3 regions of the Pseudomonas sp. BGA-UO-ETr-WB11 genome follow, and region 3 is predicted to be linked to each of the others. Evidence: predicted binding sites of a transcription regulator. Region 3 holds the regulator's gene; each other region holds the start of a gene.

Region 1 (10,560 bases), 1.0 Mb from region 3:
GGTCTGCGCCGGAAGAGGTGCGAATTATAGACACTTAAACTGAGCCGTCAAGGACTAACTTTGATTTAGTCTGCACCTATATATAGGTAGCGCTCGCTGGGCGTAGCCAAGGTAACCCAGGCTCAGCCGTATGCCTTAGCCCCAGTAGGCTTCCGGCGGTGCGGGTAGCTCGCCGAGCAACTGACGCAGGCCTGCGCCCCAGTGCCCGCAGATACCTTCGAAGTAGGCGTCGCCTTCACACACGCGATAGCCGACAGGCACTTCCAGGCTATTGCGGTGATAGACCAACAGATCCAGCGGCATGCCTACGGACAGGTTGCTGCGGATAGTCGAGTCAAAGCTGATCAGCGCGCAGCGCAGGGCCTGCTGCAGTGGCGTGGCGTGCTTCAAGGCGCGATCGAGAATGGGCTTGCCGTATTTGCTCTCGCCGATCTGGAAATACGGCGTGTCCTCGGTGGACTCGATGAAGTTGCCTTGCGGGTAGATATTGAACAAGCGTGGGGACTCGCAACCAATCTGCCCGCCAACCAGAAAGGAACAACCAAGGTCCACGCCCTGCCCCAAGGTAGCGCTAGCGTCTCGCGCCAAGACCTCACGCAAGGTGGCGCCGACCAGGCCTACCGCCTCAAACAGATTACTGACGTTATGCAAGTGACTGCAGTCGCTGTTCAAGCGCTGGCGCAGCAGGCTGATCACCGACTGCGAGGTCGCCAGGTTGCCCGCTGACTGCAAGACAACCAGCCGTTCGCCCGGCACACCGAATACATGCAGCTTGCGGTAGGTGGCGATATGGTCGACACCGGCGTTGGTGCGCGAGTCAGAAACGAACACCAGCCCCTCGGCCAGGTTCATGGCAACACAGTAAGTCATAAGGCTCTCATCATTCAGTCGGCATGGCCGCAAGTAGCGGCCAGTTTATCCGACTTGACCTTATTGCTGGGTCTGTAGCGCATGAGGACTGACATACACCCGCGCATGCATCTGCTCACTACCGCCGCCACGGCGCATGCCGCGCACCGGACAGGCGTCGAGGTAGTCCAGGCCGATGGCCAGCTTGAGGTGACGCTGCGGACGCGACATGCCATTGGTGATATCGAAGCTGTACCACACGCCGTCAATCCACGCCTCAGCCCAGGCATGACTGGCCAAGTGCTCACTGTCGTCACTATATAAGTAGCCCGACACATAACGCGCCGGCACACCAAGACTGCGAGCACAGGCGAGGAACGCATGGGTATGGTCCTGGCAAACCCCGGCGCCACCGGCAAAAGCTTCAGCCGCAGTGCTCTCTACCGAGGTGATACCAGGGGTATAGGGCATCTTTTCACTCAGCCCATGCATCAGATCGATTAGGGCTTCGCGCTCACGCCGCTCGCCACACTGCAAAATGGCAAACTCTCGCAAGGCCTGGTCGGCCTGGGTCAGGCGCGTGCTGCGCAGAAAGGGCAGCGGCGAACCACTGTCACGCTCGCCATCGCTGTGCTCATCGATCTCGACCACGCCACGCGCGCCAATCACGATCGAGTCATGGGGCTGATCCATGGTCAGCACGTGCAGCACGTTGCCGTAGGGGTCGCGCTGCGCCCGCACCGGATGCGGCAAATCCAACTGCCAATTGAGCACATGCTGACGCGCACTTTCCTGCGGGGTCAGGCGCAGGTATTGAATGCTGCCGCGTACTTCATCGGCGTAGTCATAGGTGGTGTCATGACGGATAGAGAGTCTCATGCAGCCTCCAGATAAGCGCTGTGGATGGCATTGGCCAGCTCACGCACCTGCAGAATGAAGTCCGACAACCAACCGTGCAGGCCCTCGGCCAGGATGTCGTCGATGCCGGTGTAACGCAGCCGGGCATCCAGTTCGGCGACCAGACGTTGTGCCGGTCGACCATTGTTGCCAGGCAGGCTGGCAAGAATCTGATTGATTTCGTCCAAGCAGCTGCGCAGCGAACGCGGTACGTCGTCGCGCAGAATCAGCAGTTCAGCAACCTGGCGTGCGCCCGGCGCCTCGCGGTACAGCTCGGTAAACGCCTCGAACGCCGACAGCGCACGCAGCAGCGCGCTCCATTGGTAATAGCCATAAGCCGAACCATCGCTGATGCCGGCAGCGTCATCGCCGAGCATCTCGTAGCGTGCATCCAGCAGCCGCAGGGTGTTATCGGCGCGTTCTATATAGGTACCCAGGCGAATAAAGCGAAAGGCGTCATGGCGCATCAAGGTGCCAAAGGTGGCGCCACGGAACAGATGGGAGCGCTGCTTGACCCACTCGCAGAAGCGGCTGATGCCATAACGGCCCAGGCCTTCATCGGCGATGGTGCGCATCTCCAGCCAGGTGGCGTTGACGTTCTCCCACATGTCCGCCGTGATACGCCCGCGCACGGCGTGCGCATTACCGCGGGCGGCACGCAGGCAGCTGTAGATGCTCGCTGGGTTATTCGCATCCAGGGCGAAGAAGTGCAGCATGCGCTCGCCATGCAACTCGCCATGCCAGCCCAGATAGGCATCCAAGGTGCCGGTAATCAGCAGCGGCATGGCCAGCTCATCGAGGCCATCGCCACGGCCATCCTGTGGCATCAACGACAGCGAATAACTGACATCCAACATGCGCGCGAGGTTTTCCGCGCGCTCCAAATGGCGCGACATCCAGTAAAGGTCGGCAGCGGTTCTACTCAACATGACATCTTCCCCTTAATCCTCGACCACCCAGGTGTCCTTGGTGCCACCGCCCTGGGACGAGTTGACCACCAGTGAACCTTCGCGTAATGCCACCCGTGTCAGGCCACCCGGCACCAGCCGGGTTTCCTTGCCTGACAGGACGAACGGCCGCAGGTCGATATGCCGTGGCGCCACGCCGCTTTCGACAAAGGTCGGGCAGGTCGACAGGCTCAGCGTTGGCTGGGCGATATAGGCCGCCGGATTGGCCTTGAGGCGCTGGCGGAACAACTCGATCTCCGCCTTGCTCGCCGCTGGTCCGACCAACATGCCGTAGCCACCGGAGCCCTGGGTTTCCTTGACCACCAGTTCCGGCAAGTGCGCCAGCACATGGGATAGCTCTTCCGGCTTACGGCACTGGAAGGTCGGTACGTTGGCCAGAATTGGCTCTTCGTCTAGGTAGAAGCGGATCATGTCGGGCACAAAGGGATAGATCGACTTGTCGTCGGCGACCCCAGTGCCAATCGCGTTGGCCAGCACCACGTTGCCGGAGCGGTAGGCCGACAGCAGACCAGGCACACCGAGCATCGAGTCCGGATTGAACGCCAGCGGATCAAGGAACACATCATCCAGGCGCCGGTAGATCACATCCACATGCTTGGCACCGTCGGTGGTGCGCATATAAACGTGCTCGTCGCGCACAAACAGATCGGCCCCCTCAACCAGCTCCACGCCCATCTCGCGGGCGAGGAAGGCATGTTCGAAGTAGGCGCTGTTAAATAGCCCAGGCGTCAGCACCACCACGCACGGGTCATCCACCGGACTAGAGGTCTTCAGCGTCGACAGCAACAGGCTCGGGTAGTGATCGATAGGCGCAATGCGCTGAGCCGAGAACAGCTCGGGGAACAGACGCATCATCATCTTGCGGTCTTCCAGCATGTAGCTGACGCCGCTGGGCGTGCGCAGGTTGTCTTCGAGCACGTAATAGGTGCCGTCGCCGTCGCGCACCAGGTCAACCCCGGCGATGTGCGCATACAGGTCGCGGTGCAGATCCAGACCCTGCATGGCGATCTGGTAGCACTCGTTGGCCAGCACCTGCTCGGCAGGAATGATTCCGGCCTTGATGATGCGCTGGTCGTGATAGAGGTCGGCGAGGAACATGTTCAGCGCCTTGACCCGCTGAATACAGCCACGCTCGACAATGCGCCACTCGCGAGCGGGAATGCTGCGCGGAATGATATCGAAGGGGATCAGCCGTTCGGTGCCCTGCTCGTCACCGTAGAGCGTGAAGGTGATGCCGGCACGGTGAAACAGCAGGTCGGCTTCGCGCCGCCGCTGAGCCAGTTGTTCCGGCGGGGTGGCCGCTAACCAGCGGGCAAATTCCTGATAGTGCGGACGGCACTTGCCACGCGCATCGTACATTTCGTCATAGAACTGACGGGCCATGATGGACTCCTTCTCACCCGAGTAGGAGTGTCATCGCAAGGCCCGTGCCAGACCGCAAAGCCTCTATTTATCAATGCCTTATAAAATTAGCCGAAATACAAGGCACCGATTTGGTGCAAATACCCCCTGATTGACTAGGTGTAAATCACGAGGCGCACCGCTTTCGCGCAGAACTCACCAGTCAGCCAGTGACGGCGAATTCGAAAGCACCTGCGACCGCTCTGGCAGGCGCTCTTCGCGCGTTACAACACGCCACCCTGACGCAATGCGGCGATCTGCTCAGCGCTCAACTGCAGCAGGCGCTGCAGCACAGTGTCTGTGTGCTCACCGAGCAGCGGTGGAGCGTTGCGGTACTCCACTGGGGTGGCGGACAAGCGCAGCGGGCTGGCCACTTGCGGCGTGGTACCGCCGAGGCTGTTGGGCATGTCGATACGTAACCCGCGAGCCTGCACCTGAGCATCGGCAAACACCTCGGCCAGGTTGTTGATCGGCCCGCACGGCACGCCCGCCTGCTCCAGGGCAGAGATCCACTCGGCCGTGGTCTTGAACACCGTGGCCTGGCGGATCAGCGGGATCAACACATCGCGGTTGGCGACCCGCGCCTTGTTGCTGATAAAACGCGAGTCGTCGGCCCACTCCCGTTGACCGGCGACCTCGCAAAACTTGCGGAACTGACTGTCATTGCCCACCGCCAGGAGGAAATCACCATCCGCCGAGGGGAAGTCCTGGTAGGGCACGATATTCGGGTGGGCATTGCCCAGCCGCCGCGGCGATACGCCGCTGGTCAGGAAATTCATCGCCTGGTTAGCCAGGCAGGCCACCTGCACATCCAACAGCGCCAGGTCGACATGCTGGCCGATGCCGGTCTGCTCACGGTGATTCAGCGCCGCCAGCACACCCACGGTGGCATACAGGCCGGTAAGAATATCGGTCAGGGCCACGCCAACCTTCATCGGCCCTGCGCCCTCTTCGCCTTCCGGGCGCCCGGTCAGGCTCATCAAGCCGCCCAGGCCCTGGATCATAAAGTCGTAGCCGGCGCGCTTGGCGTAGGGGCCGTCCTGGCCGAAGCCGGTGATCGAGCAATAGATCAGCTTCGGATTGACCGCTTTCAGCGCGGCGTAATCCAGGCCATAAGCGGCCAGGCCACCGACCTTGAAGTTCTCCAGCACCACGTCGCACTGCGCCGCCAGCTCGCGTACCAAGCGCTGACCTTCCGGCTGGGTGAAGTCCACGGTCACCGATTGCTTGTTGCGGTTGGCGGTCAGGTAATAGGCCGCCTCACTGGTGTCGCGCCCCTCGGCGTCCTTGAGGAAGGGCGGGCCCCAGGCGCGGGTGTCGTCACCGCTGCCGGGGCGCTCGATCTTGATCACCTCGGCGCCGAGGTCGGCCAACACCTGCGCCGCCCAAGGGCCGGCCAACACACGGGTGAGGTCGAGAACACGGATATGCGAGAGGGCGCCAGACATGACAAGTGCTCCAAGAAAGAGGTCGGGCGCGCGCGTAAATAACGCCAGTGCCGCGACCGCAGTCGAGCACTCACCCATGGCTTCATCCTAGGAGGGCGGCGGGACGGCGGCAAACGAGGAATTCGCACGCAGCTGTGCCAATTACTCACTCCAGAACAGCAATAGGTTCTGTTGACGTAAGCGCGCATGCCGCGACGGAGGCTGTTTTGCCGCAGGGCAAGGCACGAGGAGTAGCGCCAGCCGATGTGCGCGATACGCTTACTCGGCGCTCTTCTGCCGAGCCTGTAACAGCTCACCGATGATGCTCACCGGACTGAGCAGGTGCGCCTGCATCAGGGCGCAGGCACGGGCGCTGTCGCGCCGCAGAATCACCTCGACCAACTCGGCATGCTCCTGGCGCTTGGCTTCCAGTGCCGCCGGGGAAAATACCGTCTGCTGCAACCACAGGTGGCGGTAGCGCTCGGCCTGATCGAACAGCGCGGCGCGCGCCTGCAGCAAGTGCTGGGAGCCGCAACCGGCAGCAATCGCAGCATGGAAGTCCTGGTGACGGGCATCCCAGAGGCTGAGCATCTCCTCGCCGTCCTTGACCTCCAACACCTTCGCCAGGCGGTGGGCGCTGGCGACAATCTGTGCCTCCCAGGCATCGTCGCCGCGGGCAATCGCCAGGCCGAGAATCATTGCCTCCAGATGGGCGCGGGCATCGTAGATGTCCGCCAGCTCGGCCAGCGACATCGGCGCCACGCGAAAGCCGCGCTGACTGATGGCCACCACCAAGTGCTCGGCCACCAGTTGCGACAGCGCCTCGCGCAGCGGCCCAACGCCCAGGCCGTAGCGCGCCTTGAGGGCGCTCATCAAGAGCTTTTCACCGGGCGCAAAGACGCCGCGCAGGATGTCGCGCTTGAGTGCCGGGTAACCACCCAGCGGCAGATTTTCTCGGGAGCCAGAAGCTTGCATCGCACCGTCCTTGCACAGATCCGCGGCCATCATACCGAATCAGCGAGCGGATGCTGTTGTGCACAGGGCGTAAGTTATTTTTGACACTTTCATAAAATGTCGATATTTTGAATTTACATCGACAATAGCTCGTCGCCACCGACAGCACCTCTATCGCCCAGGAGCATCGCCATGAGTACCTTTGTTCAGCTGAAAAACCTGGTAGTCCCCGCGCCACAAACCCTCAGCGGCTTCAGCCTGCAGCCCTCGCCACAGTCGCCGCGTCTGCTGCAGCTGAGCTTCCCGGCAGCCACCGTGCAGGCCTTTCTGGCGATGGTCGAGGAATGGCCGGTGCAGGCGCTGGAGTACAAATCCTTTCTGCGCTTTCGCATCGCCCGGATTCTCGATGACCTGTGCGACAACACCCTGCAGCCAGTGCTGATCAATACCCTGATGGACCGCGCCACAGGCGGCCTGCTGATCAGTGCCGAAGGCCTCGATCACGTGGCCCAGGCCGACGAGATGGTCAAGCTGGCCACCGCCGTGTCGCACCTGTTCGGCCGTTCCAACTTCGACGCCATGAGCGGCCAGTACTACGCACGCTTCGTGGTGCAGAACGTCGATGCCTCCGACAGCTACCTGCGCCAGCCGCACCGGGTACTGGAGTTGCACACCGATGGCACCTTCGTCGAGCAGGACACCGACTACGTGCTGATGATGAAAATCGACGAGCAGAACATGGAGGGCGGCAACTCGCTGCTGCTGCATCTGGACGACTGGGAAGACCTGGCCACCTTCAACCACCACCCGCTGGCCCGCCGCGAACTGCGCTGGACCGCGCCACCGAGCAAGCGCGTGGACAAGGACGTGTTCCACCCGGTGTTCGACAACGATGCCGAAGGCCGGCCGATCATCAGCTACATCGACCAGTTCGTGCAGCCGAAGAACTTCGAGGAAGGCAACTGGCTGACCGACCTCAGCCAGTCCCTGGAAAACAGCCCGGCCAAGCTCTCGGTCCCCGTGCCAGTGGGCAGCTTCCTGCTGATCAACAACCACTTCTGGCTGCACGGCCGCGACCGCTTCACCGCCCACCCGGGCCTGCGCCGCGAGCTGATGCGCCAGCGCGGTTACTTCACCCACGCCAAGGTGCTGCGCGAACCGCGTCAGTAATCCTTTTCCCGTGCTGGCGGCCAAATAACCCAGGCCGCCAGCGCTGCGCACAACCACGTTATGGCTTGGCCATCACGCACAACAGGTGATCCGGTGTACGACTTCATCATTATCGGCGGCGGCATTCTCGGCATGTCCACCGCCATGCAACTGCAGCGCACCTACCCCGACAGCCGCATGCTGCTGCTGGAAAAGGAAGCCGCCCCGGCTCGCCACCAGACCGGCCACAACAGCGGCGTTATCCACGCCGGTGTGTACTACACGCCCGGCAGCCTCAAGGCCAAGTTCTGCCTGGCCGGCAATCGGGCCACCAAGGCGTTCTGCGATCAGCACGGGATTGCCTACGAGGTGCCCGGCAAGCTACTGGTGGCCACCAACGACCTGGAAATGCAGCGCATGCAGGCGCTGTGGGAGCGCACCGCCGCCAACGGCATTGAGCGCGAATGGCTGAATGCCGAGCAGCTGCGCGAGCGCGAGCCGAACATCCAGGGCCTTGGCGGCATCTTTGTACCCTCCAGCGGCATCGTCAATTACGCCGAAGTGACAGCGGCCATGGCCCGCGAGTTCATCAACGCCGGCGGCGAGATCCGCTACGGCGCCAGCGTCACTGCACTGCAAGAGCGCCAGCAGGAAGTGCGCGTGCAAACCAGCGCCGGCGACTTTGCCTGCCGCTTCCTGCTCACCTGCGCCGGGCTGATGGCCGATCGCGTGGTGCGCATGCTGGGCATCGATCCGGGTTTCAGCATCTGCCCGTTCCGTGGCGAATACTTCCGCCTGCCGGCCAGCCACAACCAGATCGTCAATCACCTGATCTACCCAATCCCCGACCCGAGCATGCCGTTTCTCGGCGTGCACCTGACCCGAATGATCGACGGCAGCGTCACCGTCGGCCCCAACGCCGTGCTAGCGTTCAAGCGCGAGGGCTACCGCAAGCGCGATATTTCCTTGGCCGACAGCGCACGCATGCTCAGCAACCCCGGCATCCTCAAGGTGCTCAAGGCCAACCTGCGCCCAGGGCTAGGCGAGCTGAAGAACTCGCTGTTCAAGCGCGGCTACCTGCAGCAGGTGCGCAAGTACTGCCCGAGCATCCAGCTCGGCGACCTGCAGCCGCACCCGGCCGGCGTGCGCGCACAGGCGGTGTCAGACGCTGGCCAACTGATCGACGACTTCCTGTTCCGCCACAGTCGCCGCAGCTTGCACGTGTGCAACGCGCCCTCACCGGCGGCCACCTCGGCACTGCCAATCGGCGCCCATATCGTCGCCCAGCTTGGTCAGCAGCTACGCGAACTGCCGGTGTTTACCAAGACCAAAGTGGCCGTTGCCGAGGCGTAAGCCTGGCGCCAAACGCACCAAGCTGGGGCGTAAATAGCTCTGGAACCCGCGTTCCAGAGCCGTTTACGCATGACCGTTGATCGCCAAAAGCTGACTTATCGCTCATATCCGGCATAATCGCCCCGAGTAACAACCGAGCGGCAGCCAAAGTAGCTGCCCGCCTCTACCCGGACATGCCGTCGCCCAGACGCCAGCCGGGTATCGCGCAACAGGATGCGCGGCGCCCTAACACCAACAGTGGCGAACCCTTTCAGTCATTCATTGCCTTGTGTGCACCCGCCTTTTACCTGGCGCGGTCAACCTTTGCCGTACGTTTCTGTTGGTGCCGAGCACCGCCAATAACGAGGATTAACCCATGATCAAGTCTCTAGTAGCCCTTATCGGGCGCACCTTGAACCTGCTGCTGGGCGGTACCAGCCAGGTCAATACACTGCAGTTTTTCCAGGTCGAGCAGGATTACTTTGCCGCCAAGCAGGCGGATCAGGCTGTGGCCCTGTTTACCGAGACCTACGGCAAGTCGCCGCGTTATGTCGACACCGTTCACCCCTGGACCCTGCTCAAGGGTCGCACCAGCACCGGTATGCCGGTGGAGCTGCCGCTCAATGAAGTGTTGCGCCAATCCCTGCGCAGCGCCGACCAGCAGCCCCGCGCCGTGCACCTGTCGCTGAGCATGGACATGTAAAAGCACACCGCAGCAACAAAAACGCCCGGCAATGCCGGGCGTTCTCGTGTCTGCCGTAGCCCGGATGAAATCCGGGAACTAGCCTAACGCGATCAGTCCCCTCGTCCCTCAGGGGAGAGGGTTAGGGAGAGGGGATAAACCGGCAGTTACGTGCTGATTTCAGCCCTCTCCCCCTGCCCCTCTCCCATAAATGGGCGAGGGGGGCAAAGCACGTACAACCTTAAGTGAGCAGAGTTACGGCAATGCCGGGCGTTCTCGTGTCTGCCGTAGCCCGGATGAAATCCGGGAGCGGGGATGGCCTGCGCTGTGGCCCCGGATGGAATCCGGGCTACAGCCTGCAGAGGGCTGAACCTATCAGCCTTGCAGATCCTTCAAGGTCAGATCCAGGCACAAGCGCGCCTTGGTCACCAACTCGTCAATCTCGGCTTTGCTGATCACCAGCGGCGGCGAGATGATCATGGTGTCGCCCACGGCGCGCATGATCAGACCGTTGTTGAAGCAGTGACCGCGGCAGATCATCCCAGCGCCCTTGCCTTCATAACGGGCGCGGGTGGCCTTGTCCTTGACCAGCTCGATGGCGCCGAGCATGCCAACACCGCGCACTTCACCCACCAGCGGATGGTCGAGCAGCTCGCGCAGGCGCTTCTGCAGATACGGTGAGGTTTCTTCGCGCACGGTTTCGATGATCTTCTCGTCGCGCAGGATGCGGATGTTTTCCAGCGCTACAGCCGCCGCCACCGGATGACCGGAGTAGGTGAAGCCGTGGTTGAAGTCACCCGCGGTTTTGATCACGTCGAACACCTTGTCGCTGACGATCAAGCCACCCATCGGGATGTAACCCGAGGTCAGGCCCTTGGCGATGGTCATCAGGTCCGGGGTG
Region 2 (10,560 bases), on a different contig from region 3:
AGCCAAGCCAGAAAATACCAGCACCCTCCACCGCCCAGGCCGCCGACGTCCAGCGTGCATCGAGGCCGAGGGGAATGGCCAGCGTGGCAAAGATCACCCCCAGCGCCAGGCAGGTTTCCACCAGCAGCAGCGCGCGACCCGGCACCTTGGCGCTCAGCAGCCGCGCCAGCAGCAGGTAAAACAGGCCCAGACCTAGGGCACTGAAGGCCGCGGCGAACTCGATATGCTGAACCAGCCCGTACTGCAGGCCAAAGCCAATCAGCGGCGGGCCGAAGAGGATGGTGCCGTCGACATAATCACCCTGGCGAGCCGACCAGCGCAGCAGTTCGCTGCGACTGCCATCCACCGGCAAGCCCGCGGCTTCCAGCAACTTGCGCCGGGCGAACAGCAGACCGATGCCGACGTACATGAGAAAGAACAGGACCAGGAACGGCTCAGTGCTGGCCAGCAGCTCCGGTTTATAGGAGCGCAGGCCCCAGGCGAAACCAATACCGAAGGTGCCGACGAAGCCGATCAGGTTAAGTAGGCGCCAGGCCTTGAACCAGGCAATGGCGAAGATGCCGGCATTCAGCAGGGCAAAGTAGCTGAACAGCGCCACATGGTTGCCGCTGCCAGTGGAGGTCAGAATCGGCGCGGCAAAACCGCCCAACGCGGCGGCAGCGGCCAGCCCAAGCGCATCCTGGGCAATCGCCAGAATGGCCGAACAGAGGGTGATTACCACCAACAAGCCCAGGGCTTCCCCGGAGCTCAGCAGAGGATGCAAGCGCATCGCGGCAAACACCGTCAGGTACAGCACGGCGATGCCAGTGCCTTGCAGCATCAAGCCATAGTTGGCATTGCGCAGACGCAACCACCAACCCAGGCCAAGCAGTGCCACGGCGCTGGCCGCGACCCCGGCATAACGCACCTGCACCGGCACCACCATGCCTTCGGTGGCATAGCGCAGGAGAAAGGCCAGGCCGAGAAACAACAGCACCACACCAACCCGCAGCACGGTATTGCCGCCAAACAACCAGGCTTGTGCGGCGTCGATGGCGCGCTCCAGCGGCGAAGGCTCGCGCGGCACTGGCGCAGCCTTGGGCAGCACCGGCTGCGGCGCCACCACGACCGGCTCGGCCATCCACACATTGGCGGGCAACGGGCTCGACGCCGCCATGGCTGGGCGCTCAAGCAGTTCGTCGGGCAGCTCCCAGACCAGCTCGTCATCGGCGGGTGCCGCAACAATCTCCGTCAGCACGGCACTGGCCGCTGCCGGTGGCTCAGCGACCTCATCGGGGGGCGTCTGCCCCGCCTCCAGCTGGCGCAGGCGCTCCTGCAACGCGACGCCGGCCTGTTCAAAGCGCGCGGCGAAGGCCAGCAGCTCCTTGCGCAACTCGCTGTTCTGCAGCTCCAACCCCTGCAGACGCAGGGTCTGTCCCAACGCTAGGCCGATCAGGCCACCGAGCAATCCGGCGCTGAGCGATTCGTCGGCCAAGGCGCCGAGCACCAAGCCAACCAGCATGAAGATCCATTGCATGCGTTGTGTTCCCAATTCGGTTGCGACAAATACGGCGGTCCCTGGACTGCGCGCGAGAGTATAGGGCTGCACCTGCATCCCCTGACAGAGACGAATGGGCGACAGCGCACAGACACACAACACATTTATCCATGCTTATTGCCCGCCACCGGGCGGAAGAGCGTTCATAAATGCGCGGACGTCGGTATCATCGCGCGCCCAACGCTTTCCACATACAGGTGCACTGAGTCATGACCAAGCTGTTGATCGTCGGCGCCGACCTGGATCGCACCGACACCTGGATCAAATACGAACGCACCATGTGCAGCAGCTGCGTGTCCTCGTGCTGCACCATGCCGGTGGAAGTGCGCTTCAACGACCTGCTGCGCCTCGGCCTGGTGCAGGAGTTCGAGCGCGAAGAGCCGCGCAAGAACATCGCCAAGCGTCTGCAGAAAGAAGGCATCGTCGAGCGCTTTCACCAGAAGTCGGAAATTTTCACCCTGGTGCGCATGGGCAATAACGACTGCCTGTACCTGGACCGCAAGACGCGCCTATGCACCGTCTACGACCTGCGCCCGGAAACCTGCCGAAATCACCCGAAAATCGGTCCACGCCCAGGCTTCTGCGCTTACAAACCCAAGTAAGCCGGCAAACAGCAGATAAAAAACGCCCCGACAGTTGCCGGGGCGTTTTTGTTTAGGCGGCGGTTTACTTCTGCGCCAGGTCAGCCGGCCTGGCCGGCGCTGGTGCCTTGGGCTTGATCAGACTGAAGTCGATCAGCGACTTGGGCTGGTAAGGGTCGCCAATCATCAGCGGCCGCTCCTTGAAGTTGGCACTGACCAAGCTCTTGCTCGGGTCCAGCTCAGCCGCTCGCAGGCCAGCCAGATCGGCCCAGGTATGGATCAAATTCGAGCTGCTATACGGACGGCTGAGTTCGGCCTGATAACTAGCAGGGCTATGACTGCGCCACTGCTCGGAGGTCCAGAGCATAAACGGGATGGTGTACATCGGCGCCGTCGGCTTGCCCTCGTTGCGGCCCAGCACGTTGCCCTTGGGCGAATCGAACACCGCTTCGCCATGATCCGCCAGGTACAGCAGGAAGCCGTTGGGTTTGCTTGCCGAAAACTGCTCGATCAGGCTGGAGACCACAAAGTCGTTGTACAGCACGGCATTGTCGTAGCTGTTGTAGGTCGGCAGCTGGTCATCGGTGACCCAGCCCGGCACGCCCTTGCGGTCGGTGAACTGGTCGTATTCCGCTGGGTAGCGGTACTTGTAGCTCATGTGCGTGCCCAGCAAGTGGATGATGACGAACTTGCGCGGCGCACTGTCAGCCAGAATCTTGCCGAAAGGTTTGAGTACGTCACCGTCGTACTGACGGGCGTTCTGGTTGAGGTTGTTGTTCAGATAGACCTGCTCATCGGCCTGCTTGGAGAAGGTGGTGAGCATGGTGTTGCGCTTGGTCATGGTCTGCTGGTTGGTGATCCAGTAGGTCTTGTAACCCGCCTGCTTCATCATGTTCATGATCGACGGCGTGGTCAGGTAGGCGTCCGGGTTCTGCTCATCGGCAAAGGTCAGCACCTGCTGCAAGGCCTCGATGGTGTAAGGCCGCGGCGTCACCACGTTGTCAAACACCGCCAGTTGCTCGCGCAATTTATCCAGCTTCGGCGTGGTCGCCCGCGGATAGCCGTACAGGCTCATGCGCTGGCGATTGGTCGACTCGCCGATCACCAGCACCAAGGTGCTGGGTTGACCGGCCTGGGCATCCTGCAACTGCTGCAGTGGCGCAACCTTGGCATTGCCATCCAGAAGCAGTTGCATGTCACCCAGCTGCTCCAGATATTTGCGATAGCCCACCACCAGCTGCCATGGCACCGCCGGTTCGACCCGCGCCTCGAACTTTTCCAGGGCAGTTGGCCAGTTACCGTGCTTGTAGACCTGCTTGCCGAGCGGGTAAGCCAGCAAAGCAACAAACAGTGCCAGGCTCAGCAGCAACGCCTGGTTGCGGCTGAATTCGAGGGGCCTCACACGCTTCCACAACAACCAGGCGCCGAGGGTGTAGAGCAGGTAAACCGGCACCATCCACCAGGCGAAATACTGGGCAAAGTACTCGCTGCTTTCGGCCATGTTCGACTCGAACATGATAAAGATCACGCTCTGCGAGAACTGCTGGCCATAAATGCAGAAGTAGCCCAGCCCCACCAGGGAGCAGGCCCACAGCAGCAGGCCGATGCTGCCGGCAATCGCTCGCGCTCGCGCCGGAAACAGCAACACCGGAATCAGCCAGAGGGCACTGAGCAGAAACGCCTGGCGAAAACTGGCAAAGCCGGTGGTGCCGGTCAGCTGGATCAACAGGTGCGTCACCCCGGAGAAATACCAGAAGAACAGGAACAGCCAGCCCAGGCCTGCCCAATCCCAACGCTGCCGCCCACTCATCACCTGCGCCTGCATACCACTCACTCTCCACCAGCTATTGTCGCGTCTGCGCCCGTGCAACCTGATTGCACCACAGGCATCAGCCGCCATTTTGTCCAGCACACTAACGCTGGTTCTGTGAAAACTATGTGAGCCGCCCTCCAGCGTGCAGCCCGAACAACGCGCAAAAAAAAGCCCCCGGCCTTGCGGCAGGGGGCTTCTTCAAGCGGGGTAACGGGTTACTTAGTTACCGCTTTTCTTGTTAGCGCGGGTGCGCTCGCTTTCGCCAAGAATTTTCTTACGCAGACGAATCGACTTCGGCGTCACTTCACAGAGCTCGTCGTCCTGGATGAACTCCAGTGCCTGCTCCAGGGTGAAACGGACTGGCGGAACCAGAGCGATGGTTTCGTCTTTGCCGGAAGCACGCATGTTGTCGAGCTTCTTGCCTTTGGTTGGGTTCACACCCAGGTCGTTGTCACGGCTGTTGAGACCGACGATTTGACCTTCGTAGATTTCCTGGCCGTGCTCAACGAACAGCTTGCCACGGGCCTGCAGGGTTTCCAGCGAGTAGGTCAGTGCCTTACCAGTAGCAACCGATACCAGTACGCCGTTCTGACGGCCAGACATGTCGCCGGACTTCATCACATCGTAACGATCGAAGATCGAAGTCAGGATGCCGCCACCGCAGGTCAGGGTCAGGAACTCGTTACGGAAACCGATCAGACCACGAGCAGGGATGTTGTACTCCAGGCGCACACGGCCTTTGCCATCCGGAACCATGTTGGTCAGGTCGCCTTTACGCACGCCCATCTGTTCCATGATCGCGCCCTGGGATTCTTCCGGCAGGTCGATGGTGACGTTTTCGAACGGTTCGTGCTTAACGCCGTCAACCATGCGGATGATCACTTCTGGACGGCCAACGCCCATTTCGAAGCCTTCGCGACGCATGGTTTCGATCAGTACCGAGAGGTGCAGCTCACCACGGCCAGAAACCTTGAACTTGTCAGCCGAGTCGCCTTCTTCAACGCGCAAAGCAACGTTGTACAGCAGCTCTTTGTCCAGACGCTCTTTGATGTTACGGCTGGTGACGAACTTGCCTTCTTTACCGCAGAACGGCGAATCGTTGACCTGGAAGGTCATGGATACGGTCGGCTCGTCGACGGTCAGCGGCTTCATCGCTTCAACATTGTTGATGTCGCACAGGGTGTCGGAGATGAACAGCTGGTCCATGCCGCTGACGCAGACGATGTCACCGGCGGTGGCTTCTTCAACGTCGATGCGGTGCAGGCCGTGGTGACCCATCAGCTTGAGGATACGACCATTACGCTTCTTGCCGTCAGCGTCGATAGCGACCACCGGGGTATTCGGCTTGACGCGACCACGGGCGATACGGCCAACACCGATAATGCCGAGGAAGCTGTTGTAGTCCAGTGCCGAGATTTGCATCTGGAACGGACCATCGATATCAACCTGCGGGGACGGCACGTTGTCGACGATGGACTGGTACAGCGGGGTCATGTCTTCAGCCATGTCGGTGTGATCCAGACCGGCAATACCGTTCAGGGCCGAGGCGTAGACAACTTTGAAGTCCAGCTGTTCTTCGGTGGCACCGAGGTTGTCGAACAGGTCGAAAATCTGGTCCAGAACCCAGTCCGGACGCGCGCCTGGACGGTCAACCTTGTTGATGACCACGATTGGCTTCAGGCCGGCTTCGAAGGCCTTTTTGGTCACGAAGCGGGTTTGCGGCATCGGGCCGTCTTGGGCGTCGACCAGCAGCAGCACCGAGTCAACCATCGACATTACGCGCTCAACTTCACCGCCGAAGTCGGCGTGGCCGGGGGTGTCGACGATGTTGATGTGGTAGCCGTTCCAGTTGATCGCGGTGTTCTTGGCAAGAATGGTAATGCCGCGCTCTTTTTCCTGGTCATTGCTGTCCATTACGCGCTCGTCGTTGAGCTCGTTACGCTCAAGGGTGCCGGACTGGCGCAGGAGTTTGTCTACCAGGGTGGTCTTACCATGGTCAACGTGAGCAATGATGGCGATGTTGCGTAGATTTTCGATCACTTTTGTATCTCGATCAGAGGATTCGGGGTGCCGCTAAGTCTAGGCGGCGAGTATGCAAAACGAGTGACTCAACCGGCCCGTCGGTCGGGAGGGCGATGGCGGATACTGCCGCCATTGAGCCCTGGAGTCTTATGCCGGACGATAAACGCGCACATTGGCATGTCCCTCGCTCAGCAGGTGATGGGCATGCAGACGACTCATCACGCCCTTGTCGCAATACAGCAGGTACTGGCGCGTAGCATCCAGCTCCTTGAAACGGTTATTCAGCGCATAAAACGGCAGTGCCTGAATGTCGATACCGGGCAACTCCAGTGGCGCATCTTCCTGCGCATCCGGGTGGCGGATATCCAGCACGATCTGCCCGGCGAGGGCCTCACGCACTTCTTCCACCTGCAGGTCTTCGCCCAGCTCATCAATCACCCGATCGATGGCCACTTGCCGAGTACGCTCCATGGCGCGCTCGAACACCGCCATGTCGAACTGGGCTTCTTCGTATTCAACCCGGTTGCGCTTGGCACGGGTGGTCGGGTTTACCGAGATCACGCCGCAGTACTCAGGCATGTTCTTGGCGAACTCGGCGGTGCCGATCTGTTCGGCGGTGTCGATGATGTCTTGCTTGTGGCTGGCGATCAGCGGACGCAGCACCAGCATGTCGGTCGCCGCGTCGATGACCGAGAGGTTCGGCAGGGTCTGGCTGGACACCTGGGAGATCGCTTCGCCGGTGACCAAAGCATCAATCTGCAAACGCTCGGCGATTTGCGTCGCGGCGCGCAGCATCATGCGTTTGAGCACCACGCCCATGTGGCTGTTGTCGACCTTGCCGAGAATTTCGCCGACCACTTCCTCGAACGGCACGCTGATAAACAATACGCGGTGAGAGCTGCCGTATTTGTTCCACAGGTAATGCGCCACTTCCATCACGCCCAACTCGTGGGCACGGCCGCCGAGATTGAAGAAGCAGAAGTGGGTCAGCAGGCCACGGCGCATCATCTGAAAAGCCGCCACGGTGGAGTCGAAACCACCGGACATCAGCACCAGGCTCTGTTCCAGCGCACCCAGCGGGTAACCGCCAACGCCGTTGTGCTGGTGGTGAATGACAAACAGGCGCTGGTCGCGGATTTCCATGCGAACCAGCAGCTCGGGGTCTTTCAGCGAAATACCGGCGGCGCCGCACTGCTGACGCAGCTGGCTGCCGACGTAGCGCTCGACGTCCATCGAGCTGAAGCTGTGCTTGCCACCACGCTTGCAGCGCACGGCAAAGACCTTACCCGGCAGCAGGTCGGCGTAGTGGGTTTTGCACTTCGCGGTGATGTCGTCTAGATCACCAAGGGGGTACTCGTTAACTTCCAGGAAGTGCACGATGCCCGGTGTGCAGCACAGCCGCTCGGTCATCTCGCGCAGCACTTTCGTATCCGTCAGCTGCGTCTCAACTTCGAGATTGTCCCAGACACCACTGACCTTCAGGGCCGGATCGAGATCACGCAGCACCGAACGGATGTTCTTCCCCAACTGCCGGATAAAGTGCTTACGCACTGGCCGGCTTTTGATGGTGATTTCTGGAAAAACTTTAACGATAAGTTTCATGAAAGCTGCGCGTGACAAAGCGGCCAAAAAGAGGGGCGCGGATTATAGCGGAAATTGTTCAAGCTTTGACCAACTATCTGCAGCAATCCGCATTACGCACCAGAACAATGCACAACCAAACAATCAAGCACCATTAAAGTGCGCGACACACCCAAAAACCCGCATCGCCGCCGCAAAGGGCCTGATATTTCGCTGCCCGGCCCAAAAAAGAGCACTGGCATACATTTTGCTGCCTTGCGAGACAGGTTGTCATGACCGAGTATTCTGGCCGGCAACATATACATAGCAGGGGCAACGAACTGCCCTTATCCACCTGGAGAACAGCATGTCCAAGGCAATTCAACTGATCAAAGAACACGACGTGAAGTGGGTAGACCTGCGCTTCACCGACATTCGCGGCAAGCAGCACCACATCAGCATGCCGGCACGCGACGCTCTGGACGAAGACTTCTTTGAAGTCGGCAAGATGTTCGATGGTTCCTCCATCGAAGGTTGGAAAGGCATCGAAGCCTCCGACATGATTCTGCTGCCAGACGACTCTACCGCCGTACTGGACCCGTTCACCGAAGAGCCGACCCTGATCCTGGTCTGCGACGTGATCGAGCCGTCCACTATGCAGGGCTACGAGCGCGACCCACGCGCCATCGCCAAGCGTGCCGAAGAGTTCCTGAAAACCACCGGCATCGGTGACACCGTATTCGTTGGCCCGGAGCCAGAATTCTTCATCTTTGACTCCGTGAAATACAAGTCGGACATGTCCGGCTCGATGTTCAAAATCTTCTCCGAACAAGCCTCGTGGAACAGCGACGCTGACAACGACGGTCGCCAGGGCAACAACGGCCACCGCATCGGCGTGAAAGGTGGCTACCTGCCGACTCCGCCAGCTGACTCGGACCACGAAATCCGTACCGCCATGTGCAACGCTCTGGAAGAAATGGGCCAGATCGTTGAAGTGCACCACCACGAAGTGGCTGCCGGCCAGAACGAAATCGGGGTTAAGTTCAACACCCTGGTTGCCAAAGCTGACGAAGTGCAGACCCTCAAGTACTGCGTGCACAACGTTGCCGAAGCTTACGGCCGCACCGCGACCTTCATGCCGAAGCCGCTGTATGGCGACAACGGCTCGGGCATGCACGTACACATGTCCATCGCTAAAGATGGCAAGAACACCTTCGCGGGCGAAGGCTATGCCGGCCTGTCCGACACCGCCCTGTACTTCGTTGGCGGCATCATCAAGCACGGTAAGGCACTGAACGCCCTGACCAACCCGGCTACCAACTCCTACAAGCGTCTGGTACCTGGCTTCGAAGCACCGGTCATGCTGGCCTACTCGGCCCGTAACCGTTCCGCCTCGATCCGTATTCCTTACGTCGCCAGCCCACGCGGCCGTCGTATCGAAGCACGCTTCCCGGATCCAGCTGCCAACCCGTACCTGGCTTTCGCTGCCCTGCTGATGGCTGGTATCGACGGTATCCAGAACAAGATCCACCCTGGCGATGCTGCCGACAAGAACCTCTACGACTTGCCGCCAGAAGAGTCCAAGCTGATCCCGCAAGTGTGCGGCAGCCTGAAAGAAGCCCTGGAATCCCTGGAAGCCGACCACGACTTCCTGCTGAAAGGTGATGTATTCACCAAGGACTTCCTGGAATCCTTCACCGAGCTGAAATCGGAAGAAGAAGTCAAGGTTCGCACCTTCGTACACCCACTGGAATACGACCTGTACTACAGCGTCTAAACCAGTCTTAGCCGCCTCGGCAGCTAATGAAAGGCCTCCCTCGGGAGGCCTTTTTTGTTAGTGCAGAGCACAGCTCCACGTCGCATAACTTGCCAGCTGCCGCCAGCAGTGCAAGGCTTAGCCATCCAACCCGCTGCGGGAGACGCTTGATGCGCACCCTTCTGACCTGCCTGCTGCTCGCCCTGAGCCTGCCAGCAACCGCCCAGATCTACAGTTACACCGATGCCAACGGCAACACGGTGTACACCAATCAACCGCCTGAAGGCATTGATACCAAGACCATCGACCTGCCGCCGACCAACAGCGTCGCCGCCCAGCCCATCAGCGCACCGAGCACGACAACAGACAGCACCGTCGCCGGCAACGCCTACCGCGTCCTGCAACTGACAGACATTCCCGATGACGAAGCCATGCGCGCCAACAACGGCACCTTCAGCGTCGGCGTTATCTTGCAGCCCGCCCTCGCCGCCGGCCATCAACTGCAATTGCTGCTCGACGGCCAACCCAGCGGCCCGCCCAGCAGCCGCCCACCGCTGCAACTGACCAACGTACCGCGCGGCACCCATCAGTTGGCCGTACAGGTACTCAGTGCAGGCCGGGTGCTGCAGCAAAGCGCGGTGATTACCTTCACCGTGCAACGGGTGAACACTCAGAGCCCAGCGCTACGACCTAAACCCACACCCAAGCCAGCTGGTTAATCCATGCGCGCATTACTGCTTAGCCTGCTGATGCTTGCCAGCCCGGCCTTTGCCCAGGTGTATACCTATGTCGACGCCGAGGGGAACCGGGTCTTTACCGACCAGCCCAAGGCCGGCAACGCACGACATGTACCGCTGGCGCCCACCAACGGCATGGCGCAGATCACGCCGAACGTGGCCGCCCCCAGCGCTCCCGCCGTAGCGGCGCCACCCAGCTATCAAATGTTGCGCATTCTGGTGCCCGAGCCAGACGCCGTACTCAATGATGGCACCGGCGATATCATCGTCAGCGCCACCAGCGAACCCGCCCTGCTGGCCGCCCACAACTACCGTCTGATCCTCGACGGCCAACCTGCGAGCGAGCCCGGCCGCAGTCCGGTATTTCCCCTGCAAGGGCTCAGTCGCGGCACCCATCAACTGGCAGTGGAGATTCTCGACAGCGAAGGCCGCACACTGGAACGCACCCCCAGCCAGCCCCTGCATGTGCGCCTGATTTCGCTGGACCAGAAGCGCAAAGCCAGACCGTGCAAAAAGGCTGATTACGGCGTGCGTCCCGAATGCCCGATCAAGGA
Region 3 (10,560 bases):
TATGCGCAGACCCAGCAAGCCGTTAGAATCGAGGCCGCCAATGGAGTGACCACGGCACAAGGAATGAAAGCGTACTTGAATGACGGCAGGATGCTCCTGCTGTCCAACGTAAGAGGCCAACATGAGGTTCGTTAAAACCTTCTCCCTGCTGCTCAGCCTGAGCGCCGCCTTCACCAGCGCCGGCACCTGGGCCTTGCCCACTGATCGCGAGCAACCGATTCGCGTGCAGGCCGACAGTGCCGAACTCGACGATAAACAAGGCGTGGCCGTCTATCGCGGCGGCGTAGTGATTACTCAAGGCAGCCTGAAGATCACCGGCGACACCGTGACCATCACCCAAACCCCGCAAGGCGATATCGACGTGTTCACCGCCGTCGGCAAGCCCGCCTATTACGAACAAAAACCTGCCGTCGACAAGCAGTTGGTGCAAGCCTATGGCCTGACCATCCAGTACTACGCCAGCAATGAGCGTATCGTACTGATCGACCAGGCCAAGGTGATTCAGGAAGGCAACACCTTCGAAGGCGAGAAAATCGTCTATGACACCAAACGCCAGATCGTCAACGCCGGGCGCGCCAACGGCAGTGCCATCACCTCGCCGCGCCCACGCATCGACATGGTGATCCAGCCGAAGAGCAAACCCGCCGAACAGCAGGCGCAGTAATGGCCACTCTTAAAGCCCAACACCTGGCCAAAAGCTATAAAGGCCGCCAAGTCGTGCGCGACGTCAGCCTGTCCATCGAGAGCGGGCAGATCGTCGGCCTACTGGGCCCCAATGGCGCCGGCAAAACCACCTGTTTCTATATGATTGTCGGCCTCGTCGCCGCCGATCAGGGCCGCGTGCTGATCGACCAGCAAGATGTGACCTTCCTGCCCATGCATGGCCGCGCCCTAGCTGGCATCGGCTATCTGCCCCAGGAAGCCTCGATCTTTCGCAAGCTGACGGTGGCCGACAACATCATGGCCATCCTCGAAACGCGCAAAGACCTTGATCGCAGCGGCCGACGCCAGAGCCTGGAAAGCCTCCTGCAGGAATTCCACATCACCCATATCCGCGACAACCTGGGCATGAGCCTGTCCGGTGGCGAGCGACGCCGGGTTGAGATCGCGCGCGCCCTGGCCAGCGATCCCAAGTTTATTTTGCTGGATGAACCCTTTGCCGGTGTCGACCCGATTTCCGTCGGCGATATCAAGCAGATCATTCACCAGCTAAAGGCCAAAGGCATCGGTGTTTTGATCACCGATCACAACGTGCGTGAAACCCTGGACATCTGCGAAACCGCTTACATCGTTAACGACGGTCAGCTGATTGCCGAAGGCGATGCCGAAACCATCCTGGCCAACCAACTGGTGAAAGACGTCTACCTGGGCCATGAGTTCCGCCTGTAACGACCCGACCTTCAGCCATGGATCGGTTGCGCTAGACAGGGAAATCCTTCAAGGTCAGGCATATAATTTGCTTATTGCGGGCGCCTGATGCGCCCTCGTAGTCAATGCGCCTTTGCGCCGGCGAATAAGGTTCTTAGCCTGCCATGAAACCATCGCTAGTCCTCAAGATGGGCCAGCAGCTGACGATGACACCGCAGCTGCAACAGGCCATCCGCTTGCTCCAACTGTCTACCCTGGATCTGCAGCAAGAGATCCAGGAGGCCCTGGAGTCCAATCCGATGCTCGAACGCCAGGAAGAAGGTGAAGATTTCGACAACGCCGACCCCATGGCCGATAACGTCGAGCATGTACAAGCCGCCAGCGCACCCGAGCAGCCCGACCACCAGGAAACCGCACCGACAGTCGACAGCCTCGATGAAGGCGACTGGGGCGAGCGCATTCCCAACGAACTGCCCGTCGACACATCCTGGGAAGACATCTACCAAACCAGCGCCAGCAGCTTGCCAAGCAACAGCGACGATGATGAGTGGGACTTCACCACCCGCACCTCCGCCGGTGAGAGCCTGCAGGCACACCTGCTCTGGCAGCTGAATCTGGCGCCGATGTCCGATACCGATCGCCTGATTGCGGTCACCCTGATCGACTGCATCAACAACCAGGGCTACCTCGAAGAAAGCCTCGAAGAAGTGCTCGAAGCCTTCGACCCCGAACTGGATATCGAACTGGACGAAGTCGAGGCGGTGCTGCATCGCATCCAGCAATTCGAACCCGCCGGCGTCGGTGCCCGCGACCTGCGCGAATGCCTGCTCCTGCAACTGCGCCAACTGGATGCCGATACGCCCTGGCTTACCGAAGCCAAGCGCCTCACCGGCGACTACCTCGACCTGCTCGGCAGTCGCGACTACAGCCAGTTGATGCGCCGTTTGAAGCTCAAGGAAGACGACCTGCGCCAGGTCATCGAACTGATCCAGAGCCTCAACCCGCGTCCATGCTCGCAGATCTCGGCGAACGAACCGGAATATGTGGTCCCCGACGTGCTCGTGCGCAAGCACAACGAGCGCTGGCTGGTAGAACTCAACCAGGAGGCCGTGCCGCGCCTGCGGGTCAACCCGCAATACGCAGGCTTCGTCCGTCGCGCGGACTCCAGTACCGACAACACCTTTATGCGCAACCAATTGCAGGAAGCGCGCTGGTTCATCAAGAGCCTGCAAAGCCGCAACGAAACCCTGATGAAGGTTGCGACCCAGATCGTCGAGCACCAGCGCGGCTTTCTCGAGTATGGCGACGAGGCCATGAAACCTCTGGTTCTGCACGACATTGCTGAAGCCGTGGGTATGCACGAGTCGACTATTTCGCGGGTGACCACGCAGAAATTCATGCACACCCCACGCGGTATTTACGAGCTGAAATACTTCTTTTCCAGCCACGTCAGCACCTCGGAAGGCGGCGAATGCTCGTCCACCGCGATCCGCGCCATCATCAAAAAACTGGTGGCCGCGGAAAATCAGAAAAAGCCGTTGAGTGACAGCAAGATCGCTGGTTTACTGGAAGCACAAGGCATTCAAGTCGCCCGTCGAACCGTAGCCAAGTACCGTGAATCCCTCGGGATAGCGCCTTCCAGCGAACGTAAACGACTTATCTGAGACGACTTGAGCAACGCCACAGTGTTTCCGGTGACAGGCCTGCTAGCCTGTTACTTACACACGGCAACAAGGAGAATGCGGTATGCAAGTCAACATCAGTGGACACCAACTGGATGTGACCGACGCCCTGCGTGACTACATCGACGAAAAGTTCGCCCGATTGTCACGTCACTTCGACCGAATCACCAATGTTCAGGTGACCATGGCGGTCGAAAAACTCAAGCAGAAAATTGAAGCCACCCTGCACGTCGCTGGCGCCGAAGTCGTCGCCAACGCCGAGCACGAAGACATGTATGCAGCGATCGACCTGCTCGCTGACAAACTCGACCGTCAACTGATCAAGCACAAGGAAAAACAGCTAGAACGTCTGCAGGGCGCTACTGTCCGCTGACACTCCCCCCTTCCTATGATCCGACTTGAAAATATCCTGACCCCCGGCCGCTCCTTGGTGAGCGTGCCGGGCGGCAGCAAAAAACGCGTCCTTGAACAGATTGCCAGCCTGGTAGCCACCGAGCTGCCCGAACTGGATGAACAGGACATCTTCGAAAGCCTGATAGCCCGGGAAAAGCTCGGCTCGACCGGTTTTGGCAATGGTATTGCCATTCCGCACTGCCGCCTGCCTGGCTGTCATGCACCACTGAGTGCCGTGTTGCATCTGGACAGTGCTGTCGATTTTGACGCCATTGACGGTGCGCCGGTGGACCTGCTGTTTGTCTTGCTGGTTCCAGAGGCAGCAACTGATGAACACCTGGAGCTGCTGCGCCAGATCGCCAGCATGCTCGACCGTAGTGAGGTTCGTGAGCGCCTACGCCAGGCCCAGAGCAGTGAGGCTCTGTACCAGGTCGTAGTGGACGCGCAGAACGGTCACTGAACATGCGCCTGATCATCGTCAGCGGACGTTCCGGCTCGGGCAAGAGCACCGCCCTTGATGTTCTCGAGGACAACGGCTTTTACTGCATCGACAACCTGCCGGCTGGCCTGCTTCCCGAGCTGGCTGAGCGCGCCTTGCTGCACACCGAAGTGCTGCAACCGCAGGTGGCTGTGTCTATCGACGCGCGCAACCTGCCGACACACTTGCAGCGTTTTCCTGAACTGCTGGCCGAAGTCCGGGCCCGGCATATCCAGTGCGACGTGCTCTACCTGGATGCCGACGAAGAGACCCTGCTCAAGCGCTTCTCCGAGACGCGTCGGCGCCACCCACTGACCGACGAAAGCCGCTCGCTGGCCGAAGCCATCCGCGATGAGTCCCTGTTATTGGAGCCCATCAGCGACCTGGCCGACCTGAAGATCGACACCACCCACCTCAACCTTTATCAACTGCGCGACAGCCTCAAGCTACGCCTGTTGAACAAGCCAGAGCCGGGTACTGCCTTTCTGATCGAATCCTTCGGCTTCAAGCGCGGCATGCCTGTGGACGCCGACTTGGTGTTCGATGTGCGCTGCCTGCCCAACCCCTATTGGAAGCCCGAGCTGCGCGCCCATTCCGGGCTGGATCAGCCGGTAATCGACTACCTGGCGGCCCAGGCTGACGTGGATGAGATGTACACCGATATCCACGCATACCTGTACAAGTGGCTACCGCGCTTTGCCGCCAGCAACCGAGCCTATGTGACCATCGCCATCGGCTGTACCGGCGGCCATCACCGCTCGGTCTACCTGGCGGAGCGCCTGGGGAAGACCCTAAAGCCGCAACTGAAAAACCTTCAGGTTCGCCACCGCGACCTCAGCTAAAAGGAAGCAACGCGTCATGCCCGCCTGCGAAATCACTATCATCAACAAACTTGGCCTGCACGCCCGCGCTGCAGCAAAGTTCGTTGGCGTCGCCGGGCGCTTCCCCTGCCAGGTACGCCTGGGCCGCACGCCAGAAAGCCTGGTGGACGGTAAAAGCATCATGGCCGTGATGATGCTGGCTGCCGGTAAAGGCACGAGCATTCACCTGTCCACCAGCGGTGAACAGGAAGATGAAGCCCTCACCGCCGTGATCGAACTGATCAACAACTACTTCGACGAAGGCGAGTAAACCTTACTCGCCTTCGTCAGCCCGCCTTAACTGCCCGCCACCGTCATTTTCTCGATCAGCACCGAACCCGTACGGATGTTGCTGCGCAGTTCCAGATCACTGCCCACCGCAACTATCTGCTTGAACATATCGCGCAGGTTGCCGGCAATCGTGACCTCCTGGACCGGGAACTGGATTTCCCCGTTTTCCACCCAGTAGCCACCCGCACCGCGCGAATAGTCGCCAGTAACCATGTTCAAGCCCTGCCCCATCAACTCGGTCACCAGCAGGCCGCGGCCCATGCGTTTAAGCAGCGCTGCCTGGTCGTCCGTACCATGGCTGACAAACAGGTTGTGCACGCCGCCGGAGTTGGCCGTGCTCGGCAAGCCCAGCTTACGCCCGGCATAAGTGCCAAGGATGTAAGACTGCAGGATGCCGCCGTCGACAAACGCCTTGGCGTACGTAGCCAGGCCATCACCATCGAAAGTGGCGCTGCCCAGAGCCCTCGGGATATGCGGACGCTCATCCAGGCGCAACCAGTCGGGAAACAATTGCTGACCCAACGTGCCCTCCAGAAAGGAGGATTTGCGATACAGATTGCCGCCAGAAATCGCCGCGAGAAAGTGACTGAACAAGCCCGTGGCCACTTCTGCAGCAAACAGCACCGGCACCTCGCAGGTCGGCACAGGTCGCGCGCCAAGACGGCTGACCGCACGCAACGCCGCGCGCTGGCCAATACCCGCGGCGTCCGCCAGCAACTCGCCCTGGCGATTGACGTCGTACCAGTAGTCGCGCTGCATCAGGCCGTCAGCTTCGGCAATCATCACGCAGCTCAAACTATGCCGGGTGCTGGCGTAACCGCCGATAAAGCCATGACTATTGCCATACACCCGGCAGCCCTGATGGGTGTTGAGCGTGGTGCCATCGGCATTCTTGATCCGCTGATCGGCGGCAAACGCCGCCGCCTCGCAGCGCAGCGCCTGCTCAATCGCCTGTTCCGGCGTAATCGACCAGGGGTGATAAAGGTCCAACTCCGGCAACTCACGGGCCATCAGCGCCGCGTCAGCCAGGCCGGCACAGTCATCAGCGGAGGCATGCTGGGCAATCGCCAGGGCCGCGGCCACGGTTTCGCGAATAGCCGCCTCACCACTGGCCGAGGTGCTGGCCGAGCCTTTGCGCTGCCCCAGGTAGAGGGTAATGCCAAAGCCCTGATCGCGATTGAACTCCACCGTTTCCACTTCGCCCTGGCGCACCGTGGTCGACAGCCCCTGCTCCAGGGACACCGCCACCTCGCAGGCGCTAGCACCTTGGCGGGCGGCCTCGGCGATAATCTGCTCAACCTGCTGCTGCAGCTCCGGCAGGGCCTGCGGGCCAACGGTTGCCGATGCGTTCATATTTCTCTCCAGTTCATTCTTCACTACATTCAGCCAAGACCGCCGGCCTTTGTCTGGTTATCATGGCAGCGTTTCCCATTGGATCAGCCCCATGTCTGACTATCTCGACGACTTCTCCGAAGAGAAGAGTAAAACCCAGGTCAAGCGCGAACTGCATGCGCTGGTGGATCTAGGCGAACGCCTGACCACCCTCAAACCCGACCTGCTTAACCGCCTGCCCCTCACCGACGGCCTGCGCCGAGCACTGGCCGATGCACCCAAGCACACGGCCAATATCGCCCGTAAGCGGCACATCCTGTTCATCGGCAAGCTGATGCGTGATCAGGACATCGACGCCATCCTGACCCTGATCGACCAGTTGGACGCCTCCACGCGCCAGTACAACGAACGCTTTCACGGCCTGGAACGCTGGCGCGACCGCCTCCTGGGTGGCGATGACGCCGTACTGGACAGCTTCGTTGGCGATTACCCCGATGCGGACCGCCAGCACCTGCGCCAGTTGATTCGCCAGGCGCAGCATGAAGCCGCACAAAGCAAACCACCTGCCGCCAGCCGCAAAATCTTCAAGTACATCCGCGAACTGGATGAAGCCAAACGCGGCTTGCGTTAAGCCTCACAGCCATCGCGTTCTGGCCGGGTAGCGCTGTGCGTCACCTGGCCTACGAATTCACGCCCCTGTGCCGCCGACGGTGATCACATCGATCTTCAGGGTCGGCTGGCCGACGCCGACTGGAACCGACTGACCATCCTTACCGCACGTACCCACGCCGCTGTCCAAGGCCAGGTCGTTGCCGACCATCGACACCCGGCCCATGGCCTCAGGCCCGTTACCAATCAGAGTGGCGCCTTTCACCGGTGCGGTGATCTTGCCGTTCTCGATCAGGTAAGCCTCGCTGGTCGAGAACACAAACTTGCCGCTGGTGATATCCACCTGACCACCGCCCAGATTGGCGCAATAGATGCCTTTCTTCACGGAAGCGATGATTTCTTCGGGGTCGCTTTCCCCCGCCAGCATGTAGGTATTGGTCATGCGCGGCATCGGCAGGTGCGCGTATGACTCACGTCGGCCGTTGCCGGTGGCGGCCACGCCCATCAGGCGGGCATTCAGCTTGTCCTGCATATAGCCCTTGAGCACGCCATTTTCGATCAGCGTGGTGCACTGGGTCGGCGTGCCTTCGTCATCGACGCTAAGGGAGCCACGGCGCTCGAACAGGGTGCCGTCATCGACGATGGTGCACAGGCTGGAGGCCACTTTCTCGCCCATACGGCCGCTGTAGGCCGAACTGCCTTTGCGATTGAAGTCGCCTTCCAGGCCATGCCCGACTGCTTCGTGCAGCAGCACGCCGGACCAGCCAGCCCCCATCACCACGGGCATGCTGCCAGCCGGCGCGGGAATCGCTTCGAGATTGACCAGGGCCTGACGCAGCGCCTCGCGGGCATAGCCCATGGCCCGGTCTTCATTGAGAAAGTAGCGATAGTCGGTGCGGCCGCCGCCGCCATGGCCACCGCGCTCGCGGCGGCCGTTCTGCTCAACGATCACGCTGACGTTAAAACGCACCAGCGGTCGCACATCGGCGGCCAGGCTGCCATCGGTGGCCGCTACAAGAATACGTTCCCAGACACCGGCCAGGCTCACCGTAACCTGCTGAATACGCGGATCAAGGGCACGGGTGGCGACGTCCACACGCTTGAGCAGCTCAACTTTTTCCGCCCGGCTGAGCACATCCAGCGGGTTGTCCTGTGCGTACAAGGCACTGACCTGAGGGCTGGCAAACACCTGCACACGCCCTTCCTGGCCTGCTCGAGAAATCGAACGGGCTGCACGCGCTGCCTGGCTCAGTGCCTCAGCAGTGATGGCGTTGCTGTAGGCAAAACCGGTTTTCTCGCCGGACTGCGCGCGCACGCCCACGCCCTGATCGAGGTTGAAGCTGCCTTCCTTGACGATGCCGTCTTCCAGCACCCAGGTTTCCGACACCTGACCATGGAAGTACAAATCGGCGGCATCGATACCCGGCCCTGCCAGCTCGCCCAGCACCGCAGGCAAACGCTCGATCGTCAGGCCGCCAGGGCCCAGCAGGTGCTCACTTACCGATAACAAAAGGTTGCTCATACTAACTCCACAGAAAATCGACAATGGCTCTGCACCGGCATGCGCTGGCGAATGGCGGCTTGCTCTGTCGCATCACGACGGGCCAGCAACAACGCCTCGCCTTGCGCCTGCTCGGCCAGCAGCCGGCCCCAGGGATCGATGATCGCCGAATGGCCATAGGTTGCTCGCCCGCCTGGATGGATGCCACCCTGATTGGCGGCCAACAGGTAACACTGGGTTTCAATTGCCCGAGCACGCACCAGTACCTGCCAGTGGGCCTCCCCCGTCACTGCGGTAAAGGCCGACGGCGCACTGATCAGCTCGGCCCCCGCCCCACGCAGGGCGCTGTATAACGCGGGAAAGCGCAGGTCATAGCACACCGTCAGGCCCAGTCGGCCAACCGGCGTGTCCGCCACCACCAAACGGGCGCCATGGGCATAGTCATCGGACTCGCGGTACTGGCCGCGATTGTCCGCCACATCCACGTCGAACAGGTGCAATTTGTCGTAGCGCGCCACGCGTTGGCCCTGCGCATCGATCAGCAGCGAACAGGCATGGGGTTTGGCCTCGGGCTGATCATCCGGCGGCAAAGGCAGCGTGCCGGCGACAATCCACACACCAAGATCACGAGCAGCCTGGTGCAACCAGGGCAAAATCGGGCCCTCACCCAAGGCTTCGGCCCGCCCCAGCTGCGGCAGGTCACGGCGGCCGATGGCGGCGAAGTTCTCCGGCAATACGGCCAGACGCGCACCCGCAGCAGCCGCTTGTTCCAGCAACAGTCGGGCGGTACGCAAGTTGGCCAGGACATCGTCCTGGCTGACCATCTGGATTACGGCAACGCTCATGGCACTCTCCGGCACGGGCAACAGGCGCATGCTACCCCATCGTTAAATGGCGATGGCCGGCAGAGGCTCAAAAGGGTTTGACGAACGTGACGGTGGGATCAGCAAGCGGCCCCACTGCCCGGTATTCAACGCTGGTTAACGAGGAGATCTTGCCACCCAGCAGTTTGTCCGCAACAAACCAGGCGCCACCCACGGCGGGCGCGCCAATCATCAGGGCGGCCAGCGGCAAGTTGCTGGCCACCGGCAACGTCACGCGGATGCGCGTATCAATGGTCTGCTGACGCATGTTCAGTTGGCCATCGACGACGATGGTCGACGGTCCTTTGAGGGTCAGCGGTACCGAGGTGGTGAACTGGCCGTCGGTGCCCTGCAAGACACCCTGAACTTTGTCATAAGCCAGGCCCTTGTCGGTCAGGTCGGTGAAGTCCAGGCGCAGACGGCGAGCAAGAGAATTCATGTTCAACAAACCAAAAATGCGCAGGGTCGCTGCCGAGCCACCCTTGACCTCAAGGAACTGGCCATTGTTGAGACGGATATCCACCTGACCGGTGAGGTGAGCCATATTGAAATTGAGCGGCGACCCCGGCCAGTTCCCCTTCACATCCACGCGAAAGCTTTTACTGGTAGCACTCGGGGCAAATTGCCAGGCAGTCAGTACGGCCGCCAGGTCCTTGCCCTTGAGACGCCCGCTATAACTGCTGCGGGTAGCGCCCACTGCGCCTTCCCACGTCAGCCCGCCGGTCACCAGCAAGCCTTTGAGGTCAATGCTCAGATCACTGAAGCTGACCCCGGCGGCGGTGGGCCGCGCTTTCAGTGACATGGCGCCAAGCGGGCTGTCACCTTGCAGCACTTGAGCAATGCTCAGATCCACCGCCGGAATCTGCCGCGGATCGACGCTTGCTAGGGCATCGGGTGCCGGCGGTGCGGCCGGATCGGCAGGCTTACTGGCCGGCAGTTGCAGGCGGGTCAGGTTGGCGACCAGGGGGGCACCCGCGGCATCGGGGAGGCGAATCTGGCCCGTCAGCAGATCGCTGTCCAGTTGCACCTGCCAGGCGGCTTGGCCGCGGGTCAGTTGCGCATCCAGACGCTCGAGTGTCAGCCCAAAGCCCTTGAATCGCCCCACCTTAAGAGCCACACGGCGGATAAAATCACTGCCCACCGGACTCTGTGCGGGCATGTAGCGCTTGGCGGTCGCCTGCCA

The links. The regulator sigma-54, encoded in region 3, starts transcription at its own class of promoters, with help from an activator protein. The targets are predictions, from matches to a motif close to ANTGGCATNNANNTTGCTNT.
Region 1: the regulator sigma-54 is predicted to act here: its motif matches at 4,130-4,149, upstream of AC56DI_RS13740 (circularly permuted type 2 ATP-grasp protein).
Region 2: the regulator sigma-54 is predicted to act here: its motif matches at 7,769-7,788, upstream of glnA (type I glutamate--ammonia ligase).

Annotation. Positions count from the first base shown of each region.
Region 1 is NZ_JCAQOS010000008.1:389-10,948, forward strand. Features, by position in the region: gene AC56DI_RS13725 (proteasome-type protease) at 136-870, opposite strand; gene AC56DI_RS13730 (transglutaminase family protein) at 931-1,728, opposite strand; gene AC56DI_RS13735 (alpha-E domain-containing protein) at 1,725-2,675, opposite strand; gene AC56DI_RS13740 (circularly permuted type 2 ATP-grasp protein) at 2,688-4,097, opposite strand; gene AC56DI_RS13745 (CaiB/BaiF CoA transferase family protein) at 4,340-5,563, opposite strand; gene csiR (DNA-binding transcriptional regulator CsiR) at 5,822-6,517, opposite strand; gene glaH (glutarate dioxygenase GlaH) at 6,689-7,666, shown strand; gene lhgO (L-2-hydroxyglutarate oxidase) at 7,760-8,998, shown strand; gene AC56DI_RS13765 (hypothetical protein) at 9,354-9,680, shown strand; gene AC56DI_RS13770 (aspartate aminotransferase family protein) at 10,035-10,560, opposite strand, start outside.
Region 2 is NZ_JCAQOS010000003.1:190,513-201,072, reverse strand. Features, by position in the region: gene AC56DI_RS02405 (DUF2339 domain-containing protein) at 1-1,516, opposite strand, end outside; gene AC56DI_RS02400 (YkgJ family cysteine cluster protein) at 1,747-2,139, shown strand; gene cptA (phosphoethanolamine transferase CptA) at 2,204-3,943, opposite strand; gene typA (translational GTPase TypA) at 4,151-5,971, opposite strand; gene thiI (tRNA uracil 4-sulfurtransferase ThiI) at 6,101-7,555, opposite strand; gene glnA (type I glutamate--ammonia ligase) at 7,881-9,290, shown strand; gene AC56DI_RS02375 (DUF4124 domain-containing protein) at 9,440-9,988, shown strand; gene AC56DI_RS02370 (DUF4124 domain-containing protein) at 9,992-10,560, shown strand, end outside.
Region 3 is NZ_JCAQOS010000008.1:1,023,144-1,033,703, reverse strand. Features, by position in the region: gene lptC (LPS export ABC transporter periplasmic protein LptC) at 1-135, shown strand, start outside; gene lptA (lipopolysaccharide transport periplasmic protein LptA) at 122-664, shown strand; gene lptB (LPS export ABC transporter ATP-binding protein) at 664-1,389, shown strand; gene AC56DI_RS18325 (RNA polymerase factor sigma-54) at 1,533-3,032, shown strand; gene hpf (ribosome hibernation-promoting factor, HPF/YfiA family) at 3,115-3,423, shown strand; gene ptsN (PTS IIA-like nitrogen regulatory protein PtsN) at 3,439-3,903, shown strand; gene rapZ (RNase adapter RapZ) at 3,906-4,763, shown strand; gene AC56DI_RS18305 (HPr family phosphocarrier protein) at 4,780-5,052, shown strand; gene pmbA (metalloprotease PmbA) at 5,079-6,425, opposite strand; gene yjgA (ribosome biogenesis factor YjgA) at 6,517-7,035, shown strand; gene tldD (metalloprotease TldD) at 7,093-8,535, opposite strand; gene AC56DI_RS18285 (carbon-nitrogen hydrolase family protein) at 8,532-9,359, opposite strand; gene AC56DI_RS18280 (YhdP family protein) at 9,427-10,560, opposite strand, start outside.